One region of the Bacillus sp. JZ109 genome, then DNA from elsewhere that is predicted to be linked to it. Evidence: predicted binding sites of a transcription regulator. Region 1 holds the regulator's gene; the other holds the start of a gene.
The links. Region 1 encodes LexA, which represses DNA repair genes until DNA is damaged. Its sites were predicted from a motif close to CGAACATATGTTCG; they were not measured.

Region 1 (11,981 bases):
CCGGAGCCATATTCGCAATTGTTGCGCGATCTGCAAGCGGCAGTTCAGCAATTCCCGGTCCAAAGAATTCAACAAATTTACCGACAACGCCTTTTTCACGCAGCACTTGTGTTACTTTTAACGCCAAGTCAGTAGCTGTTGTTCCATTTGGAAGCTTGCCGACAAGTTTCGCTCCGATTACCTCTGGAACTGGGAAGTAAGAAGGCTGTCCAAGCATTCCCGCTTCAGCTTCAATTCCACCGACACCCCAGCCGAGAACACCGATACCGTTAATCATTGTTGTGTGTGAGTCTGTTCCGACAAGCGTATCAGGATACGTTACAAGCTCGCCGTCTTCTTCAATGGCATGGACAACACTTGCCAAGAACTCAAGGTTGACCTGGTGCACAATACCTGTTGCAGGCGGCACTGCCTGATAATTGTTAAACGCTTTCTTTGCCCAGCTTAAAAATTTGTAGCGCTCTGCATTTCTTTCGAATTCCAAGTCCATATTTACTGCTAATGCATCTTCTGTACCCGCTTTATCTACCTGTACAGAGTGGTCGATAACGAGATCAACAGGAATTTCAGGGTTGATTTTATCAGGATCTCCGCCGACAGCTGCCATTGCTTTACGCAGTGAAGCCAGATCTACTACTGCCGGAACCCCTGTGAAGTCTTGTAAAATAACACGAGACGGTTTGAACGGAACGTCGATATCCTTTAATTCGGCAGTTCCCCATTTTGCCAAATTTTCCACGTGTTCTTTTTTGATAACGAAGCCGTCAACTTGACGCAATACTGATTCTAAAAGAACTTTGATGGAATAAGGAAGCTTCGAAACCTTTCCTATACCTGAATCTTCTAACGCTTTTAAAGAGTAGTAATGATATGTTTTCCCATTTGTAGTAAACGTTTTTCTCGCTTGGAAAACGTCTTTTGCTGCAGTTTTTTGCTCGTTTGCCATTCTCCAAAATCCCCCTTCAGATCAGATCATTCTCAGATGAACATTACATTCCATCACAATTTTCTCACAATTTCATATTAAAACAAAATCATACATAAGTAAATATCAATGTTTTTATTAAATACAATAAGTTCGGCTTATGAGAAAAATGTACCGGTAATTTTTACTGTTTACGCTCTCTCATATAACACAATAAAAGGAGCCATATTATGATTGAGGTGATAATGATGGTCAAAAGAAAAGCGAATCACGTCATTAACGGAATGAATGACGCAAAAAGCCAAGGCAAAGGCGCCGGCTATATTGAAAACGACCAGCTTGTACTGACTGAAGCAGAACGCCAAAATAACAAAAAAAGAAAAACCAATCAATAACACCGAACTCTTTTAAGGAGGTTCTCATTTTATGACCAATAAGAATACAAGTAAAGATATGCATAAAAACGCCCCCAAAGGACACAATCCCGGCCAACCTGAGCCTCTAAGCGGAAGCAAAAAAGTAAAGAACCGAAACCATACAAGACAAAAGCACAACTCAAGCCATGATATGTAAGAAAAGCAGACCTTAGTGTCTGTTTTTTTATGCGTTCACCCATTTATAATCCACCGCATATGATGTTAAGCAAGGTTGATATGTGGAGGAATGCTTCCATGGACCATTCAAAACGCAACGATGCAAATGATTTCGATAGTATGGATGAATGGCTTCGGCAATTTTTTGAAGACCCCTTCGCCTGGTACGACGAAACATTGCCTATTGATTTATATGAAACTAGTCAGCAGTATATTATAGAAGCGGATCTGACTTTTTTACAGCCTACACAAGTAACAGTTACCCTTTCTGGATGCGAGTTCATCTTAACTGTCAAATCGTCAGGACAGACTTTTGAAAAACAAATGATGCTTCCTTTTTATTTTAATGACAAAACAATTCAAGCCGAATGCGAAAATCAAATACTCACAGTCGCCGTCAATAAAGAAACAGAAGATGGCTCTTCTTTTTCTCTTCAATTTCCTCTCAGCTAAACATAAAAAGTCACTTTCATCCCCTATTATGAAAGTGACTTTTTTTTCCGTCCATTTATCGTCAAATACCCTCTAGTGACTCTCCCATGGCCAAATAGCAGATTCACTATACAATAGAATATGATCTACTATCTCTTTTGACTAGACGTCTATCACTTTTTTCTATTCTTTTTTTACTGTGTTCTTCTAATCTCTCTTCGTATACAATATGGTTAGAATAAGGGGGAATGATTGATGCTGGAAGGATGGTTTTTATGGTTTATTCTGTTTTGGGTGATCATGATGGTAGTCTTATTATCAATCGGCGGTTTTTTCATGTTTCGAAAGTTTTTAAAGCGTTTACCAAAAGAGGACGGCAGATCAGAGCTTGATTGGCAGGATTACTATATTGAAAACAGCAGACATTTATGGAACGATGAAAACAAACAGTTTCTAGATGAATTGACTGCGCCGGTGCCAGAACTGTTCAGAGATGCAGCAAAAGCCAAAATCGCAGGCAAAATCGGTGAGCTTGCATTAAAAGAAAAGGTAGCAAAGATTGATCAGCAACTTATGATCAAAGGCTATATTCTCGCAACTCCTAAAAGAGACCATACCTTCTTAAAAAGGCATCTGCGGGACAAAAAAATCGATTTGGAACCTTATCAGACCCTTCTCAAATAAAAAACCTTTCCTGACAAGAGGAAAGGTTTTTTAATTCATTTGAATATTAGCTGACTGCAGCTCGTTATGAAGTTTTCGATATGATAAATACATGGCGATTCTCCAAGGCACAATCATACCGAAAGCCAGAATCCAAAACATTCCGCTCAGTGCACCATAATCGATTGATGTGCTCAAGATGGATTTCATCACGATTCTGATCACCAAAAGACCGACTAATATAAAAACAAATGCTTTAGAGCGTTTCATGTAAATTTCATTATTTTTAATTTCGAACTTAGAAGTTTTGATTAGAAAAATAGAGAAAATCACACCTAAAGTGAATGCTTCCAAAAACTCTGCACCAGTTACCCAAAATACCGGAAATAAAAACATTAACGCTCCCGTACTCATAAAAATCGGCGGAAGAATGATTTTTTTTGGTGAAACAGGCTTGTCAGAGGACTTTATTCTGACCACCATCACAGCTACAGCCATTAACACAGCAATAATCGATGAAACTATAATCATCATACTTATCATTCCTTTGTTTCTCGGAGTGTTGATACTATATACTATACTCCAAAACAATAAAAAAAACCATTTTGAAAAGAAATGACTTTAATGTCCCATAACGCGGCTTACAGCTTCCAGCACTTTTGTTTCCTCAAACGGCTTAACAATAAAATCCTTTGCCCCCAGCTCAATTGCTTCCGTTACAATTCTTTGCTGGCGCATGGCGGTGCACATGATGACCTTCGCTTTAGGATCAAAGGTTAAGATATCACGAAGCGCTTTTATGCCGTTTTTCACCGGCATTGTAATATCCATTGTCACAAGGTCCGGTCGCAGTTTTTTATACAGGTCCGCTGCTTGTTCACCGTCCGCCGCTTCGCCTGCGATTATGTAATTTGCATCTTCCAAGATCTCTCTGATTTTCACTCTCATGAACTTGGCGTCGTCTACAACTAAAACTCTTGTCATATTCCCCTCCAACAATCGATTTCCACAGATAATAGTCTTATTGTACCAAAAACAAAAGGATTAGTAGTAGTACGAAAGTAATTTACCGTCAAAAACCAGTAAAGCCTCCAAAAAGATCTGACAGCAAAATAATGATCAGGCTCATCCAATTAAAGAATAACAGCACACCAATCACAATCATCAAAACGCCGCCAGCTTTCATAATGAAAAGCTGGTTCTTCCTTATCCACTTCAGCTTTGTGATAAAAAAAGACAATAAAAGAAACGGTACCGCAAAACCGAGTACATATAACATCATGTATGGCACCGCTGAACCCGGATTGGTGCCTGCAAGTGTGATAACAGCACCTAATATCGGACCGGTACATGGTGTCCATCCAGCTGCAAATGCCATTCCGATTAAGACCGACCCTAAAAACCCGCTTGGTTTATGCTTAAAATGGATTCTCCGCTCTTTCATCATAGCCTCAGGCCGAAACACACCGAGTGTAATGAAACCGAACAAAATAATAAGCAACGCGCCAATTTGCCGAATCGCATCGTGATAATCCCTAAACAGGCTGCCAATAAAAGATGTTCCATAGCCTAAAGCAATAAAAATGACTGAAAAGCCAAGCAAAAAACACAAAGTATGAAACAGGCTTCTTTTCTGCAGCAGCAGCTTTTCTGTTTTTACATCGTCCATGCTGACCCCTGTAATATATGACAAAAAAGCTGGGTAAAGCGGCAGGCAGCAAGGCGAAATAAAGGATAAAAACCCCGCACCGAATGTCAAAAAATAATTCACGTCTCCCATGTCATCATCCCTTCATGATTTGACATTCCTTCAAGTTATGACAAAATCATTTCATTTTTTTAACACTTTCACTTGAAGGATTTCTATTTTCAGAAAAAACTTATATAATTTAATTTGACATTGAGACATTATACTCCTTCTCATTTGAAAATTAGTATAAATATGGATATAATATAAACATTCACTTTGAAGATCTAATGTATGAAAGGATACATCCCTGTGATTAGAGAGCATCTATTAAAAGAAATTGAAAAAAAAAGAGCAGAGCTGCTGCAAATTGTCATGGCGAACGGAATGACATCTCATATTACGATAGAGCTCAGTCAGGAGCTTGACCATCTTCTCATACAATATCAAAAGCAGCGCCTTCGAGCAGTAGCGGGTGATGAATGATTGCAAAATAAAAAACCCGTATAAGGGTTTTTTATTTTATAACCATGTTTCTCTATATCATAATCTTTACGTATTATTTCGTTTGATTATTCATGGCTTTCATCATTTGATTGATTTTCTTCTGAGAAGGTTTCATTCCCATTTGCATCATCATCATGCGTAACATTTGTTCATTAATAGGCGGATTCTTTTTCAGGTAGCTCATCATATATTTACGAGCAATAAAAAACCCGAGTGCAACACCTATGAGCAATGCAACAACGCCCACTAGGATGCCAACCCATAAAGTCATTTTATTTCCTCCTTCATGTTGTCTAGTTTAAAGTGTACTAAACCAAAAGCTATTATACAACATTTACATCTCTTTTTCTTCGGTTTTAGACAAAATTTCTTTCTTTCACCGGATTTAGCCATCCGTAACGCTTCGAATTGAAATCCATTGCTAAAAAGCAAGGGCTTACTTTTCTTAACACTTCAAAGAATATTGTTTCTGCCTCGTAATCTCCCGAAGCCACAATTTCTATCATGTGCTCCTTCATCATAAACGTCGCGTGGCCTTTTGCTTTCGGCAAAGCTATTCTATAAATATAATCCAGCTGCCTGTAATCCGTCTTGTTTAAATTCATTTTTAACCGCTGATGCATATGTAAAATCGGGATTGGTTGTGTAATATATTGAATCTGTTTCTCTGTCATTTCATACTGCTGCTTTTCAAGGCTTGTCCAATGATAGTCTTGAAACAGCTCAAACATAACCGATTCCCGGCCGAAATAGTGATTGGCAAATTCCTCTTTGATCAGGTACGTATAGTAGTGACGTTCCATCTTTTCATCCCCTTTTCCAGCAGCATTTCATTTGCTCTCTATTATACAAAAGAAGAAAAGAAAGAATTGTCTATTACTGTTAAACAGCCAATACTATTTTTGTCGGATAAACAAGAAAAAGAGGATGATTTGACTCATCCTCTTTCAAAAGCTTACTTATTGATTAATGCCTTAACTCGATTCACTACGTTCGGAACTGAGAAGCCGTATTCGTTAATGATGGTTTCACCAGGAGCAGATGCACCGAATCGGTCTATGCCGAGAACGTCACCTTCAAGCCCCGTGTATTTGCCCCATCCAAATGATGAGCCCATTTCAATTGCAAGACGTTTTTTCACATCTGCAGGAAGGACTTCGTTTTTGTATTCATCAGATTGTTTCTCAAAACGGTCCATTGAAGGCATGCTGACAACAGAAACATCGATATTTTCTTTTGCCAATTCAGCCTGCGCTTCAATTGCAAGACCTACCTCTGATCCGGAAGCGATGAGAAGAGCGTCAGGTGTTTCGTTTTTAGATTTAGAAACGACATATGCACCTTTTTCTACTCCTGCCAATGCTTCTTCAGATGTTTGATCGATGGTAGGAAGGTTTTGACGTGTAAGCACTAGCGCTGTTGGGTGGTCAGTGCTTTGCACTGCAAGCTTCCATGCTGCTGCTGTCTCATTGCCGTCTGCTGGACGGATCAAAGAAAGGTTAGGCATCGCACGGAGTGAAGCAAGCTGTTCAACAGGCTCGTGCGTCGGACCGTCTTCACCAACCGCAATACTGTCATGTGTGAAGACATATGTCACAGGAAGGCCCATTAACGCTGCAAGGCGAATCGCAGGACGCAGGTAATCAGAGAAGACAAAGAAAGTTCCGCCGAATACACGAAGACCGCCATGAAGCGCCATACCGTTTAAGGCTGCACCCATCGCAAATTCACGTACACCAAACCAGAAGTTTTTGCCTGAGTAATCAACCGCTGTAAAATCACCGGCATTTTTAATAGTCGTTTTGTTCGATCCCGCTAGGTCAGCAGAACCTCCGACAAAGAAAGGAATTTTTTTCGCAAGTCCGTTGAGAACTTCACCGGAAGATGCACGGGATGCCAGGCTGCTTCCTTTTTCATACACAGGAACCTCTTGATCCCAGTCCTTCGGAAGCTCTCCTTTGATTGCCAGTTCAAGCTGTTCAGCAAGTTCAGGATAAACTTCTTTATATTTAGCGAATTGAGCATTCCATTCTTGTTCTTTTTTCTCACCTGATTCTTTAACAGCTGCAGCGAAATGCTCATAGACTTCTGACGGAACGTAGAAGTCTTCTTCATATGTCCACGCGTAAGCTTCTTTTGTTAATTTGCTTTCTTCTTTACCAAGCGGTGCACCGTGAACACCGGATGTACCGGCACGGTTAGGTGAACCGAATCCGATTGTCGTTTTCACTTCAATTAATGTAGGTTTCTTTTCATTTTGGCGTGCTTTTTCGATAGCCGCTGTTAATTCTTCAATATTGTTTCCATCCTCAACATAAAGAACTTCCCAATTCATTGCTTCAAAACGCTGTTTCACGTTTTCAGAGAATGAACGGTCGAGGTCTCCATCAAGAGAGATGTCATTAGAATCGTATAGTACGATCAGACGGCCAAGCTGAAGATGGCCTGCGAGTGAAGCGGCTTCAGAAGAAATACCTTCCATTAAATCACCATCACCGCAAATACTGTATGTATAATGATCGACTACGTTAAATGAATCGCGGTTATATGTTTCCGCCAAATGGCGTTCAGCAATTGCCATACCGACTGCCATGGCAATTCCTTGGCCAAGCGGACCTGTTGTAGCATCAACACCGGCAGTATGTCCGAATTCCGGATGTCCTGGTGTTTTGCTGCCCCACTGGCGGAATCCCTTAAGATCTTCAATACTAAGATCAAACCCGCTTAAATGAAGCATGCTGTATAATAGTGCTGACCCGTGTCCAGCAGATAAAACAAAACGGTCACGGTTAAACCAGCCAGGGTTTGCCGGACTTACGTTCATAAATTTTGTCCACAGCGTGTATGCCATTGGAGCGGCTCCCATCGGCATCCCTGGGTGACCAGAATTTGCTTTTTCAATAGCGTCTATTGACAGTGTGCGAATGGTAGCAACTGATTTCTTTTCAATTGTATCCATAAAAATCCCCTTCCTTATGTGTTGTACCCTTACATCATAAATGTCTGACGACTTTTTCTCAACTGTTTCAGCTTAAATTTGAGAGAAACTTGTTGAATTTTGTCACATAAGAGTTTTGATTATAGTATATGCAAAAGAGGAATACGATATTGCCGTATTCCTCTTATATTAGTGAAGTTTGTTATTTCTTTGTTCTCTTTTTAGCTTTTCTGGTGTAACATCATTGCCTTCTGGGTCAATGATTTTCACACTTTTTAACGTGTTCTTCATAGAAGAACGAAAACCTTTCAAGTACTCTTGACGGAGCTTTTGCTGTTCGGCTTTTTCTTCTTCTGTAATAACGCCAGCTTTAGCTTTGGCAGCAAGTTCATTAATTCTGGCAATTTTCGCGTTTGAAATCATGTTAAACTCCTTTATTGCATTTTGTCTATATAGTACTAGATCAAAAAAAGTTTTACAACTGATTCACTCTGCTGTCTCTTCATTCTCTATGTATTCCTGAAAACGCCGGTGAACGGTTGCTTTAGAGACATCATAGCCAAACCCTCTTAGGGTAGCCGCGATTTCAGCAAACGTCAGTTTATTCGCTCTCAGGCGGACGATCTCTGAGATTGGCACCTCTATTTTTTCTTTTCCACTGTTCCCATGTTGGTTTTTTAAGTTTTTTTGCGGTTTAAAACCGTTTTTTACTGCACGTTTCATTCCCCGTCTGATTTTCATGTTGTGAATCTTTCGCTGATACTCTTCCACAATGCTGACGATTTCCAAGACCATTGAGTCAGCCTCCGATAACTCCAGTTCACCTCTATGAGCCGTTGTATAGACTTTCACACCTTCTCTATAAATACAATGAAGCAGTGCGATTTTTGCGTTTCCCCGTCCGAGCCTAGTCTCATCCTGAACCAAAATGACATCAATTCCAGCGTTCTTAATCACATCAAGCAGCTCAAATACACCATCCCGATCCATTTCATATCCGCTGGCTTTTTCTGAAATCACTTTGACCACTTCCATGCCGTTCTCCGCTGCAATGGCCGTAAGCTCCTCCTCCTGCCGCTTTAATGACGTTTCCTGCTGTTCTTTATTTGTGCTTACACGGGCATAAATGAGTGCTTTCATTTTATCTCTCTTTCCTCTCTATCTTACAGTTGCTAATTCATATGCATCCTGATGCTTCTTTTTCAATGGGATCACTAACTCATCACCCGGCTGGATATCAGAGGTTTGAAGTTGATTTTTATCAGCTACCCATTCAATAAAATCATTTTTGTTTATCTTTTTTGTATCGGCTACCTGATCAGCAATTGACCAGAGTGTGTCGCCTTGCTGGACTTCTATTTTAACATACTGATTAAGCTCTTGGCCGCTGCTTGTATATGACAGCATAAGGATAACCGCGCTCAAAATCACTGTGAACAGACCGACAAAAATAATAGATTCTTTACTCATGATCATAACCTCCAACAGGAATGTTTGTTCGCATTTTTATAATTTCAGTATATACGAACAAACGTTTCTGTCAATTGTTTTTTCGAACCTATGTTTGTACTGTAAGGAAAATCATGCTATAATCTTCTTAAAATCGACGTTTTGAGGTGCGAAAAATGACGAAGCTATCAAAAAGGCAACTTGATATCCTCCGTTTTATTAAAGCAGAGGTTAAATCAAAAGGATATCCGCCTTCCGTGAGAGAGATCGGAGAGGCTGTCGGGCTTGCGTCCAGCTCTACTGTCCACGGCCATTTGGCCCGCTTGGAAACAAAAGGGCTGATCAGACGGGATCCGACAAAACCAAGAGCAATAGAAATTCTTGATGAAGAAGTAGACATTCCGCAAAGCCAGGTCGTTAATGTACCGGTCATCGGGAAAGTCACGGCGGGATCTCCTATTACAGCAGTAGAAAATATTGAAGAATATTTTCCGCTCCCTGACCGCATGGTTCCTCCAGACGAGCATGTATTTATGCTGGAGATTATGGGAGACAGTATGATAGATGCTGGTATTCTCGATAAGGACTATGTCATCGTTAAACAGCAAAACACAGCGAACAATGGGGAAATTGTAGTTGCGATGACAGAAGATGATGAAGCAACTGTAAAACGATTCTATAAAGAGGATACACACATTCGCTTGCAGCCTGAGAACCCAACGATGGAACCTATCATTTTGCAGAATGTCAGCATTCTAGGGAAAGTGATTGGCGTGTTCAGAACCGTCCATTAATCTATTGATCTATCAGATGCATGAAATAACCCCCTTTTCCTTTACGGAGAGGGGGTTTGTTGTTCAAAAAAAGCAGGCTCGCCCTGACTTTTGGGTGCGAGCCTGAATAGGAGGAAAAAGAACATCATGTTTACACCATAATTATCCACCAAACAATTGTTGAAGTCAAGAAATTTTCTTTCCTTCAGGAAACTTTTATTCAAAATATGAACGTTTAGAATATTAGACGCTATCTTCTTAAAAACGTTTCATTTTTAGGTCGTGGAAGGATGCGGTTTTATATTTATTAAAGGGCGAGGCAATTGATATAACTGAAAATTTAGTACATAGTTTAGGTAGTTCAACACTCTGTTAAAACAGCTCGCTTTCTTCATATAAAATGTAATATGTATTTCAAATTCTCCTTCACCGAATCACTTGTGCAGTTCAAAAGATATGGCATCGTTGAACTAATCGGGTAGAAACCTTCCCCAAACATAAAGTCTCCACCAACACCCTTCTTTAAATTTAACCTTATATGAAATATGGTGTGTGATATCAAAAGGCCGTTTCATCATAAAAGTGCATATGGGTTTTTTCTTGTTTGTAATATCGAAGCTTGTCTTGAAGTGTTCCGGTATGAAATTCAAATTTGTGGCCGTCAGGGTCGGTAAAATAAATTGATTTTCGATCGCGTTCATCTCGTTCTCTGCCAGGCAGAATATTGACATGAAGTCTTTTTAATTTAGCTGATACCTCCTCAAATTCATGATCTTCAATTGTAAAAGCAATATGGGTATAAGAAAGCTTAATGTCATTTCTCGGGATGTCTGGTTCTTCATTAAGCGCTAGCCAGATGCCGTTCATGTCAAAATATGCAGTTGTTCTTCCCTTTACCAAAAGCTTTGCATCAAACACTTTTTGATAAAAATCAATCGATGTATCCAAATGCGAAACTGAAAATAACAAGTGATTGATTCCTTTTATCTCCACAAATCATTCCCCCCTTGAAAGCTGATCATCCACATATACGTCTTTTTTCATAAGAAAGTTTCATACTGCTGAAAAAAAATACCAGTGTAAACAAAAACGGACTGTTTAAAATAGTAACATGACCATTATGAATGGTTTTGAATTGCATTATTTATCATTTGTTTACGCCCAAGAATTTTCTTCAAAAAATAACAATTTAGGTGGTCAAATGAAACATATCATTGCGCTTGCTTCAAAGATTGCTTTCACTCTCGCCCTTTTATATGTGATTTTGGACAGAGTCTATCACGCATCCTTTTTAAGTGTGATGTTTATTGCACTTTTCTTAGGTTTTGTTTCCTATCTTTCTGGTGACATGCTCGTCTTACCCAGAACAAACAATATTACAGCTTCATTGGCTGACTTTGGCCTTTCATTCGTTATTCTTTGGGTATTTGTTTTAACCCAAACAAGAAACGATTTCTCACCATTTGGAGCAGCTCTCCTTTCCGCTGCCTGTCTTACTGTTTTTGAATACTTTTTTCATCGGTATTTACTGAAAAATGTGCTTGATGAAAATTTCCGAAATGAACTGTCAGCGAGAGATAACACGTTGCAGTATCAAACGGAAGCCGCGGACGAGCTATTTCCCGAAACGAAAGAGAAACATAAGGAATAGGAGGCTGTCTTATCGCCTCCTATTTTTCAGTAGCTATTTTTGAGAAAACGGAACATCACTTCTGTATACTTATAAAACCTCTCATTTTGAGTAACAGCTCTGCTTTTTAAAGAAAAGATGCCGAACAAAGACTTTCTAAAGCCTGTGCTCATTTCTATCTGGATACTTAAACCTGTTTTTGATTTATTTGCAATGTTATTCGGACTAACGCCCGCATGCGGATGGTCCGTATTGAGCAATACAGCAGGAAAACCGGCATGCTGCAATTTCTCAACTAAATCTGCCGCTCTTACGCGATCTGTACCGCCGACTTCGATCTGCTGATCTTCTTCTGCGTACCCGTGTAATGAAATGACATATTCA
Region 2 (11,981 bases), 1.2 Mb from region 1:
CATGGGACTGGCTTTCCTTCCGGGCAATCGCAATTTAATATATCCGAAAGGCAGTTTTTCATTCTGTCCTAAACCGAACAATATTTTTGGTATAGATGGATATATTAAGCCAAACAATGATAGCAGCAGGAGTTTTTTGGGCGAAACAATCTGGGAAGCGGGGAGCGCCATAAGATGATTGAACTTGAAGTTGTCATTAGAACGGTTGCTAGCTTTGGCTTGCTGTTAATCGCAGACGAATTTTAGGCAAACAGACAATCTCTCAAATGACGATTTTTGATTTTATTGCGGCGATCACACTAGGGGCGATTGCTGACGGATTAGCTTACAATACTTCAATAAAACCGCACAATATGGCCATTTCGTTTAGTATTTTTGTGCTAACCATTTTTCTAATTTCGTTTCTGTCGATAAAGAACAGGAAGCTGAGGAAATTTTTTGCCGGAGATCCAACAGTGCTGATTCAAAACGGGAAGATACTTGAATCAAATATGAGGAAAATGCGTTACACACTTGATTATTTAAATCAGCAATTACGGGAAAAAGAAATATTTAATATCGAAGAAGTTCTTTTTGCCATTCTTGAAACGAATGGTCAGCTGACTGTGTTAAGAAAACCGCAATTCCGGCATGTGACCAAACAGGATTTAATGATTGCGGTAAACCAAGAACACAGGCTTCCGATAGAGCTTATTATGGACGGAGAAATCATTGAGAATAATTTAAAGCAGAATCGTTTGACGGAATCCTGGCTTTTGGAGGAATTGCGAAAAAGAGACATAAAGGTGAAAGAGACCGTGTACGCAGTGCTGCTGGGTAATGGGGATATTTATGTGGATCAATATAAAGACCATATATCAGTCCCTATGGATAAGGAATGAAGGTACAATCAATCTTAAAGCCCCTTATTGAACGCAATGGTTTCAACTGGTCTTGGGTACGAAATGTGCAGAAGCCCGTTTAACAGCTGAATCTGTAACAAATGAGATTCAGTGGCCTCGGGAAGCTGAATGATTCGCTCAATTTCTCCGTAATACCGTTCACGCAGCACTTCCATTTCGGCTGGAAAAACAGGCGTGATCGTTCCTTTGATCAGCAGCTGGGTTTTAGATAGTAAGCGGATCGTTAATTCTTCCTCATACACACCGGGCATTTCCACAATGATAAAATTATCTTCTTCATCTTGATAAAAGTCGTAAACGAGCGTATAGGTGTTGGTATTAAAAAATTGTTCCGGGGCTTTATACTTGAGCACATTTGTCCAAAAGTCATTTTGCTTATATTCATTTGTAATCTCAAGCCACTTTCTCATTTTTTCGAGATCCATCTAGGATCCTCCTTAAATTTGGTTTGAAATCGGTGCAGAAGGGTTTCCAATTTGGTCTTGATCACTGATATCAGTATCGAGGTTCCCAGTATTTAAAAGAGAAGAAGAAGGCGAAAAATCCCCTAGAGAAAAGTTTGCCCCAAAGTATTTGCTGTTCGCTGTATGGCTGTTGTGTACGGTTGGACCGACATCAATATTTCCGTTTTGTGTGACGCCGTTCACCTTAATATTTGCGATGTTAATTTGGTATGGCATAGCGAAACTCCTTTTAATCTAAAATTGGCGGTACTGGAAGAGGAGGAGCATTCATATTGGTAGTATCAGAGTTTCCGAGTTCTGTCTGATCGTTGACATCAGGATCATTTAAGAAGTTTTCCATGATTGATTCTGCAGGTGATGTATCACCGAAAGAGGAGTTGATCCCTTGGGATTTATTATTTGCGGTATGGCTGTTATGCGCGGCTTCACCTATTGTAATTGAACCATTGCCCGAAATGCTGTTGATCTTTAAATAATATAGGTTGATTATTGTAGACGGCATCCCATCACACCCTTCCATCATTCTGTACAGTACATTATGCGTTGCTGCACCCAATTGTTCCTTGCATTTGCGGGCAAAACTCTATCTGGCCCTGGAGTGATGCTCATTAGAAAAAAGAATAAAGTTTGTCACAGCCTGAATTTCAATCTATTCAGCAAATACCTATCAGTGAATGAAAAGCCATTGATGTAATGAATTGATTCAGTTATTTGAAATACATGAGACCCTTTAATAAAGGAAGCTGGCAAACAGGATCAGTTTGAAATCATTGACAATGAAACTAATGCCATGAAATAATACTTGTGAGTAACATTACTTGCGAGTATTATTTTTGGGGGTGGTCCTCGTTGAAAAGTAAAAAAGGACGTAAAGGGGAAGAAAGCCGGAAACGGTTACTCAAAGCTGCCGCTAATGAATTTTCGATTCGGGGATTCCATGACGCGAAGGTAAGTGAAATTGTGAAAAAAGCTGGGTTCACGCAGCCTTCATTTTACCTGTACTTTCAAAGCAAAGAAGCCATCTTTGCCGAGTTAATAACCGATTTTCACTCTCGAGTCAGAAAGCTGACAGAGTCACTTCTTCTGGAAAACGGATTAAACACGGAGGATGTATCAAAACGGGTACTGCTAGTTGTAGAGACTGTTTTTCAATTTTTGGCTGAGGACAAGGATTTAACCAAGATCGGCTTTTTTCTCAACCCGGAAGCAAAACAAATGAAAAAAGACTTGGCGATGGTTTTGAAAGAGAACTTAGAAGCAGAACAGCGGCTTGGCTATTTTCACTCTGAACTGGATATGGAAACTGTCGCTGAGTGTTTGGTCGGCATGATTGAACATTTAACCGATTCATTTTTGTTAACCGGAATCAAAGATCCGGCAAGCCTCGCAGCAGAGGTTGTGAATCTTTTAATATACGGGATGCTTCCGAAAGGGAATGACGTAAGATGATATCTATTATTACGAAAGTCAGTTTGGCAGTTTTTATGCTTGCGGGAGGCATCATAAAGGTAAGCCGCGTTCCCTTTCAAGTTGAGCATTGGCGGCATTATCAATATCCATTATGGTTTCTGACTGTTACTGGCATTCTTGAAATAGCCGGGGCACTTGCTATGACAGCGGGAATTTGGAATCGGTATGCAACGATTGGAGCAGGTGTTCTGTTTGTCGTTCTCATGGCGGGAGCCATTCATGCGCATATGTTTCGAGCAAGACAATCGGTCATCATGGCGATACCAGCGATGATTTGTTTGATTGTTTCTATCATGATCATCATGGGGAGTTACACGTAAGCTTTTCACTAATGTTTAAGAACAAGCCCATTTGCAGGAAATCTCCTTTTCTTATCGAATAATTGAAAGTCCAGGAATTAACTGAATCAGTAAAATAGAGCTCCATTTCTGTGTTATTCGTCCGGCATCAGCTGGGCTTTTTTTATAAAGGAGGAATACAGGATGGCATTCACTTTGGAAGACATGACTGAGGAAGAGTTCGAAGCCTTTCGCGGGATGTCCGTGCAAAATTATGCGAAACAAAACACAACGTCAGGAACTTGGACGGAAAAAGAGGCATTTGAGAAATCGGAGCAGGCATATGAGAACATGATTCCGAATGGGCGAGACAGCAGCAATCATTATTTTTGGAACATCACAAATGACAAAGGAGAAAGAATGGGCTGGCTCTGGCTGTATGCTGATCCGTTTCATCCGCAAAAGGAAGCGTTTATCTATTCCTTTGGATTGTATGAAGCCTTTCGCGGAAAAGGACTTGCTCAATTGGCGCTTCAAACGCTTGATGAAAAAGCAAGAGAGCTTGGTGCGGAAAGGCTGGCCCTTCATGTGTTTGCACACAACGAGACAGCCGTCTATCTTTATCAGAAGATGGGCTATGCCATGACCAATATACGTATGCGAAAACAGCTATGCTGAAAAGTCGCTTACGTTACCCAAACACAAGATGCCTATCTGGAAGCAGTGGCAGGGTACTATAAGTCATCATTAGAAACATTAATGTCATTGGAAGGCTTGAACATATAAAGAAAAAGGACAACAGCTGTTGTCCTTTTCAATGCCGCTTGAACTTTCTCCCTCAGTCTTTTTTGTCTTGATGATCCAGCTCTTTTATTCGTTTCGTAAGCTCATTGAAAGCCTGATCAAGCTCCTTATACCCTTTATCATTTGGCATCATAAAACTGAGCTTTCCCAGCACTTCTTGTCTTTCTGTCTCCAGCTTTAATCGAAGCTCTTCCCGCTCATTTCTTTCTGAAGGAGCGGCGTCATTTAACTGCTTTTCGATGCCGTTGTTTGAGATGACGAGTTTACTGTTTGTTGTTTTTTCGAGAAAGTATCGGTCATGTGAAACCGCCAGCAATGTGCCGCTGTATTGTGACAGTGTTTCTTCCAGCTGTTCGCGTGACGGCAGGTCGAGATGGTTTGTCGGCTCATCTAAAATCAGCACGTCTTTTTCCTCCAGAATATAGGCCATCAGCTTGATCTTTACACGCTCACCCATACTCATATGCTTGATCGGTTCAGTCCATTGGGCGGCTGTAAAACCTAAGTGCCTCATCAGATTTTGAACGTGCCCCCTTGCTTTGAATGTTTCATTCTCAAATAACTCTTCCGGTGTTTGTTCTAAAGGCAAATCAAACACCTCCTGCGTTAAATAGCCGATGTTTGCGGACGGCGACACCCATACGCTTCCTCCTGCTGTTTCCTGTCCAAGAATGATATTCAGCAATGTCGTTTTTCCGCTGCCATTGGGGCCTATGATCGCAACCTTTTCGCCGTGCTGAATCGTAAAGTTTGCGTTTTTAAAGAGAGTCCTTTCTCCAAACGCTTTTGTTACATTCTGAACTTCTAAAAAACGTTTCCCTGTTTTGTGGGTTGTATCGATTGAAAAGCGGACTGTATATTCTGGGGTAACGGGTTCCGCCTTTGCTTTTTCCAGCTCTTTTTCAAGCCGCTTCTGTTTGGATTTTATCTGGGCATCCGTACGCTTCGCTTTTACCCGGTGATATTCTTTAAACCCTTCCTTTTTCGTCGATTGAGCATGGGCTTTTTCCGACCAAGAAGCGAGCTCATTCATTTGTGCTTCAATCCGTTCGACCATTTTTTGCTGCTTTTCATATTCACGCTGCTGGGTGAGTCTTTTCTTCTCCCGGAACTTCATATACCCGGAGTAATTCCCTTTGAATTCAATCAGCGTCTGATCCTCAAGCGACCATATTTTTGTTGCGGCTTCGTCTAAAAAATATCGATCGTGAGAAACGAGAATCACAGTGCCGCTATAATGTTTCAGCTGTTGGATGAGAAATTGCAAGCTTTTTTCATCAAGGTGGTTTGTCGGTTCATCTAACAGCAGCAGATCTGCATCCTCTGATAGTCCTTTCGCCAGCCGCGCTTTCAGTTTTTCACCGCCGCTTAACTGATGAAAATCACGAAGAGGCACATGCCATTTCTCCAGTAACTTCTTTTCGGCAGGTGTCTGATCCGCAAAGGAATACGCCGCGGTTTCCTGTTCAACCAAAGCCAGTTTTATATCCTTCCGAAGGATTTGACCCTGTGCAGGGGCTAAGTCATTGTGAATGAGGTGCAGCAACGTAGATTTCCCAGCGCCGTTTTTTCCGATAATCCCAATGATATCTCCTTGCTGAACACTGGCGTTTACATGTTTAAAAACAGTTTGATCCTTTACTTCATAGCTAACGTTTGTTAATGTTACGATCTCTTTCATCCATATCCCTCGCTTTAAAGGGAGAATAAAAAAATCCTCCCAAATGTGTTGGAAGGATTAGCCGTGCCTGTGCATGATCAAATAAGCTATTTTTTATAAATAGCAGTGTCGTATATATAGAAAATGGGCAGACTAATCCTATTTTTTGATTTGAAATATTGATTTCAAACGGTAAAAATAAGATTAGTTAATCATTGTCCACCCATCATCCCTTCTTGTTTTGATTACAAACACTATAGCATATCTTCAAATTCAAAAGCAAAGGTCATTTTCATCAAAAAAACCCCTGCTCTCATTTTTGAGGCAGGAGTTTCGAGTGTTATTGATGCTTCGCTTTTCTCACTTTATAAATCACAATCAGCAAAATAAACCAAACCGGTGTGACAAATAAGGAAACACGAGTGTCCTGTGCCAGTGCCAGCACAACCAGAACAAACGCCAGGAACGCAAGAATCAGGTAATTTGTAAACGGATAAAGCGGAAGCTTAAACTTGTTTGTTTTCGCTAATTCAGGTCTTGTTTTGCGGTATTTCATATGGCAGATGACCGTAATCCCCCAAATGTAGATAAAGCATACGGTTGAAATGCTTGTGATCAGGGTGAATACGCCTTCTGGCATGATGTAGTTTAACGTAACACCGATTAAAATCACGATAGCCGAAAAGAATAAAGCATTTCTAGGCACTTTACGCTGAGTCAGTTTCGCCATTGACTCAGGTGCATTGTGATCTTTCGCCAGGGAATAGACCATACGGCTTGTACTGAATACAGCGCTGTTGCATGCTGAAGCAGCGGATGTCAACACAACAAAGTTGATAATACTTGCAGCCCCGACGATGCCAACAGCGACAAATACTTGTACGAATGGGCTTTCGCTGGGATTGATGACATCCCAAGGATAGATGCTCATAATCACGAGAAGAGCCCCGATATAAAAAAGCAGCACACGGACAGGGATATTGTTGATCGCCTTAGGGATTACTTTTTCAGGGTTTTCTGTTTCACCGGCTGTAAGCCCGACAAGCTCAATGCCGACAAAAGCAAACACAACCATCTGGAACGAGAGGATAAACCCATGCATGCCATTCGGGAACAGGCCTCCGTGGCTCCAGAGATTTGTGAAGCTGGACACTCCTGAGCTTGTGGAAAAGCCTTTGAAAATCATCACAAGGCCAATGACGATTAACGCCAAAATGGCAATGACTTTAATCAAAGCAAACCAAAATTCTAATTCTCCAAAAAGCTTGACTGTCGCCAGGTTCATAATCAGTAAAATAATAAGAGCGATTAAGCCAGGCACCCATTGCGGCACACCCGGGAGCCAATATTGAGTGTAGAGCCCGACTGCTGTCAGATCAGCCATCGCAATGGAAATCCAGCAGAACCAATATGTCCAGCCGGTGATAAATGCTGCCATATCGCCTAGGTAGTCTTGTACAAAATCCACAAAAGAGTGATAGTTCAAGTTTGATAACAGCAATTCACCCAGCGATCTCATAATTAAGAAGCAAATGATCCCTGTGATCATATAAGCAAATAAAATCGAAGGTCCGGCAAAATGAATCGATTTGCCCGAGCCGAGAAATAAGCCTGTCCCAATGGCTCCGCCGATGGCGATGAGCTGGATATGCCTGTTTTTCAAGCCTCTCTGCAACGTTTGCTGATTTATATTGTCTTTCGTCATGTCGTCTGTCACTTTATGTGTTCCTCCATTGAAAATTGTTTATTGAGTCAGCAATCTATTTTTAATGATTATTATAACACTAAAATTTCTATCTTTTTTACTAAAAAAGGATTGATGAAAAGAATTTTAATGTGATTTGGACTATTTCCCGAAAAAAGCGGCTCCATTTAGGGAGCCGCTTTTTTATGCTTTTTCAGTTTTTTTCATAAACAGGTAGAGCCCGTAATCTGTCGGTGCGGATGCGTAGCCTGCCTGCCGCAGCATTGCTGTGATATTGCCGCGGTGGTATGTCCCGTGATTGACAACGTGGGGAAGAAGTTCGGAAACAGTTGTTTTCATGATTCCGCTTGAGGGATTTTGAATCTGGAGTGGCTTATTGAGCTGTTCTTTTTGCTGTAAAAATAGTATATAGCGCTCGGATAACCTCAGAAAAAGGTCTTCCATTTCCTCTATTTCTTTAGCCTCTGTCTGTTCTTTAAGCTGTTCAGCTAAAGCCAAAGCATCGCTCAAGTTTTTGCCGGAAAACACTTCAATCCAGCCGAGATCAGAAAGATAAACATGAGACAATACATGGGATATTGACGGAAACACGCTTTGAATTTCTTGATGGTATACCTCTTTTGGAAGCTCTTTTAACCGGTTGAATATTTGTTGATTGGCCCAGACGTTATATTCATACAATTTGAATGCAAAATCTGACATGTTAAAATTCCCCCTTTCGTGTGTATAGCTTCTATTATACACGAACGTGCGTTCTTATGTAGAGTGCTCGTGAATAAAATTTGTTGACATATATAGTTTAGGGGAATAAACTAATTGACATTGAACATAAAGTTTAGCGGGGTAAACTATAATGAGGAGGGGAAGATATTGAATGAACAAAAGCTATGTCAGGCGATAAACCTGTTTGTGGAAGTCCTGCTTGAAGGGACAGAATTTGTGCATCGTGAAATCAATCAGGATGTCTTCAAGCATATCTCAAGGGAACAGGCAGACCTGTTGAAAATTTTAAAAGTCAAGGGCCCAACATCTCCCGGCAGCCTGGCCATGTACCAAAATGTACATAAAAGCGCGATCTCTAACAGACTGAAAAAGCTGCTCGAAAAGGGATTGGTTCAATGGGGCGACTGTCCGGAAAAAAGTGATAGGCGCTCTAAGCTTATTAACATTACACCCAGTGGTGAACACATACTAGAAGAATTAGATTCTGCCATCTTTAACGCGCTCAAACCGCTGATCGATGATATAGATGAGGAACACTTACATTCCATCATCGAGATATTCACCATTTTAAAAAGCAAATTTAAAGGAGGAGATTCTGCCGAATGAGAGCAATCATCAAATTCAAGTGGGCAATTGCAGCCATAGTATTAGCACTTACCGTCGTTTTGAGTTTGTTTTCTCCGAACTTAACGGAGCTGGCCAATCAAAAGGGGCAGGCCCAGCTTCCCGCTGATGCTGTTTCAGAAAGGGCAAACGCCATTTTAAAACAAGCGGGAGAAGAAAATAATTCGATCAGTGTTGTCTTTACATTAGACAACGCTTTAAAGAAAGAAACAGAGAATCAGCTCCGGATAATGATCGATAAAATCAAAAAGATCGACGGTGTAGAAGAGGTAACATCTCCTCTGTCAGCGGAAAAAGAAGTCAAAGACCAGTTGATGTCGAAAGACAAGAAAACCGTTCTCATGCCTGTCACGATTACAGGTTCTGATAAAAAGGCGGAAAAAATTGCGGACGAGATTTATCAAATCGTTCCTGATGATTTGACGGCATATATTACGGGAGCTTCCCTTATCAACCAGGATTTCGCTCACAGCTCAGAGGAAGGGCTTAAGAAAACGGAAGTGATCACAGTCTGCCTGATCATCGGTTTACTGTTGATCGTGTTCCGATCTGTTGTGACGCCTTTTATCCCGATTGTGGTTGTCGGTTTTTCTTATCTGATCAGTCAATCCATACTGGGCATCCTTGTATACAATGTTGATTTTCCAATCTCGACGTTTACGCAAACCTTCTTAGTCGCGATCCTGTTCGGCATTGGAACAGATTACTGCATACTGCTTCTTACACGATTCCGTGAAGAATTGGCAAACGGGCATGATAAAAAAGAAGCGGCGCTTATCGCTTACCGCACAGGGGGAAAAACCTTATTTATCAGCGGATTCGCGGTATTAATCGGATTTTCCGCCTTAGGATTTGCGAAGTTTGCGATTTTCCAATCCGCAGTAGGGGTAGCCGTCGGTGTGGGAATTTTAATGATCATCCTCTACACACTGCTGCCATTATTTATGGTGACGCTGGGTGAAAAATTATTCTGGCCTTCTAAGAAAGTGCTGTCACACAGTGATAACAAACTATGGGCGTTTCTCGGCAGACACTCCGTTGCGCGTCCGTTTCTGTTCATTGTCATCACGGTGGTGATTACGCTTCCGTTCATCTTGACCTATGATGACCAGATTTTATTCGACTCAACTGCGGAAATCAGCAGCGATTATAAATCTATAAAAGCTCTCGAGGTCATTAAGGATGGATTCGGGGAAGGAAAAGCGTTCCCGATCAATGTTGTCGTAAAAGGAGACAAAGATCTTACAACAGCTGATACAATTCCCTATCTAGGAAATATCAGCAAAGCGATCGAGAAAGTTGATCATGTTGACTCTGTGATGACCATTACGCAGCCGACTGGTGAAAAAATCAAAGATTTATATATTGATAACCAGCTAGGATCGGTTTCAGACGGGCTGGATAAGACGGTAAAAGGGATTGCCGATGTCCAAAGCGGATTAACGGATATAGAAAACGGACTGAATCAAATGGCAGGGCAAACCGGCTCGGCCTCAAATGGAGGGTCTGGCGGTTCACTGGGCGATGCGGCAGATGGCTTGGGCAAAATCAATCAGCAGCTGCAGCTCGTGAGCAAACAGATTTCCCAAACCGGCAATACCGCACAGACCGTGCAGCAGCTTACGGCAATCAGCGGACAGCTTGGCCAGATTCAAACCGGTCTTGAACAAGCGAACCAGCAGCTCTCAGGCCAGCAGGCACAAGCCGGAACGCTGACAGAAAGTCTGAAGAAGCTGTCCGAAGGCGTGAGGAGCGCAAATCAGGGCCTGACGAAAGTCTCTGACGGTATTACAGCTTCCAGTGATATGTTAGAGGACATGAGCAAAAGTCCAACTGTAAGAGATACAGGCATATTCATTCCTGATCAAGTAATGAAGGACAAAGACTTTAAGAAGTCAATTGACCAGTATTCCTTTGCAGACGGCAAAGGTGTTCAATTAAGTGTCGTTCTGGATTCAAATCCTTACTCAGAACAAGCTATTGCGACAATAAACCAAATCAAAAAAGCTGTCGCAAACGAAGTTGACGGCACTCCTTTGGAGGATGCACAGATCGTATACGGCGGGGTCACGAGTATGAATGCGGACTTAAAGGAGCTGTCCACAACGGACTTCTCCAGAACAATGGTGATTATGATTATAGGCCTGTTTATAGTGTTAACCATTTTGTTCCGCTCAATGATCATGCCGATTTATATGATCGCGTCATTGCTGCTGACGTACTATACGTCGATATCCATAACAGAATTAATTTTTGTAAACGGCTTAGGAAACGCGGGTGTCAGCTGGGCAGTGCCATTCTTCAGCTTTGTCATCTTGATCGCGTTAGGGGTAGATTATTCGATCTTCTTGCTGGATCGATTTAAGGAAGAGGTGCACCTTGGCATTGAGCAAGGTGTCGTCAGGTCAATGAGCAAAATGGGATCTGTCATTATTACAGCTGCCATTATATTGGCCGGTACGTTCGCGGCGATGATGCCTTCAGGTGTCAATACACTGATGCAGGTGGCAAGTGTTATCATCATCGGGCTCTTGCTTTACGGCCTTGTCATACTTCCGCTCTTCATCCCGGCAATCATTGCGACCTTTGGCGAAGGCAACTGGTGGCCGTTCGGCAGGAAGAAAACAAAAGAATAACCAAGAGAAGAGTGATGAATAGTTCATCACTCTTTTTTTTATGACAAATGACAAAAATAAATATTTGTCATTTGTTTGCGGTTTTGCTAAGATGTCCTCAAGGAGGTGTCTCATGCGGCCCTGAAAAGCCGCAGCACTATGAACAGATCTTCAGAAGGTGACGTGTTAACCAAAAAACAAATACTGATAGCGACAGAAGAAACACTAAGGCGTTTTGGTGTCGCCAAAACATCAATCACAGATGTAGCGAAAGCATTACATGTAAGCCATGGAACGATCTACCGCCATTTCAAAAGCAAAAAAGAGATTCTGGAAGCGGCGACTGAAATGTGGCTGAATGAAAAGATCAGCGAGCCTCTTACCGCTGTATATGAGGATTCTTCTCTAAAAGGTGCTGCGCATGTAAAAGCTTATATCAAGAAATTGTTTGATCTAAAGCGGTATTATGCTTCAGAAGATGAAGAATTATTTGCCATGTATGCGAAAGTAACGGGTGAATGCTCTGAGATGGTCAACAAAAGTATTGTTCATATGGTCAAGCAATTGAGTGTTCTTTTGAATGACTGTGACACGAAATCAAATGATCATGAGGAGCTGGCACGAGGCATTTTTTACGCTACAGAACGTTTTCACCATCCCGCTCATGCGTACGAGTGGAAAAAAGATACGATTGAAGAGGAATTTGAAAGTGTTTGGTCATTGCTTGAAAATGGTT

Region 2: dinB (damage-inducible protein DinB) is a predicted target of LexA. The motif match lies at 8,027-8,040, and genes of this name have one in related genera.

What each region holds. Positions count from the first base shown of each region.
Region 1 covers NZ_CP096388.1:2,211,811-2,223,791, forward strand. The annotation lists gene acnA (aconitate hydratase AcnA) at 1-946, opposite strand, end outside; gene sspO (acid-soluble spore protein SspO) at 1,174-1,320, shown strand; gene M1D94_RS11670 (small acid-soluble spore protein P) at 1,352-1,498, shown strand; gene cotM (outer spore coat protein CotM) at 1,579-1,971, shown strand; gene yneK (DynA interaction protein YneK) at 2,206-2,634, shown strand; gene M1D94_RS11685 (CcdC family protein) at 2,665-3,156, opposite strand; gene M1D94_RS11690 (response regulator) at 3,235-3,597, opposite strand; gene ccdA (cytochrome c-type biogenesis protein CcdA) at 3,686-4,393, opposite strand; gene ynzD (aspartyl-phosphate phosphatase YnzD) at 4,613-4,786, shown strand; gene M1D94_RS11705 (YneF family protein) at 4,860-5,078, opposite strand; gene sirA (sporulation inhibitor of replication protein SirA) at 5,164-5,610, opposite strand; gene tkt (transketolase) at 5,763-7,766, opposite strand; gene M1D94_RS11720 (DUF896 domain-containing protein) at 7,935-8,168, opposite strand; gene M1D94_RS11725 (YneB family resolvase-like protein) at 8,232-8,885, opposite strand; gene yneA (cell division suppressor protein YneA) at 8,904-9,221, opposite strand; gene lexA (transcriptional repressor LexA) at 9,371-9,988, shown strand; partial or broken gene M1D94_RS11740 (hypothetical protein) at 10,359-10,617, opposite strand; gene fosM (FosM family fosfomycin resistance protein) at 10,526-10,960, opposite strand; gene M1D94_RS11750 (YndM family protein) at 11,169-11,618, shown strand; gene pghL (gamma-polyglutamate hydrolase PghL) at 11,645-11,981, opposite strand, start outside.
Region 2 covers NZ_CP096388.1:3,458,533-3,470,513, reverse strand. The annotation lists partial or broken gene M1D94_RS18255 (DUF421 domain-containing protein) at 175-881, shown strand; gene cotP (spore coat protein CotP) at 896-1,327, opposite strand; gene M1D94_RS18245 (spore germination protein) at 1,340-1,582, opposite strand; gene M1D94_RS18240 (spore germination protein) at 1,596-1,868, opposite strand; gene M1D94_RS18235 (TetR/AcrR family transcriptional regulator) at 2,216-2,815, shown strand; gene M1D94_RS18230 (DoxX family protein) at 2,812-3,156, shown strand; gene M1D94_RS18225 (GNAT family N-acetyltransferase) at 3,319-3,792, shown strand; gene vmlR (ABC-F type ribosomal protection protein VmlR) at 3,953-5,599, opposite strand; gene M1D94_RS18215 (amino acid permease) at 5,919-7,295, opposite strand; gene dinB (damage-inducible protein DinB) at 7,467-7,985, opposite strand; gene M1D94_RS18205 (MarR family transcriptional regulator) at 8,154-8,612, shown strand; gene M1D94_RS18200 (MMPL family transporter) at 8,609-11,266, shown strand; gene M1D94_RS18195 (TetR family transcriptional regulator) at 11,405-11,981, shown strand, end outside.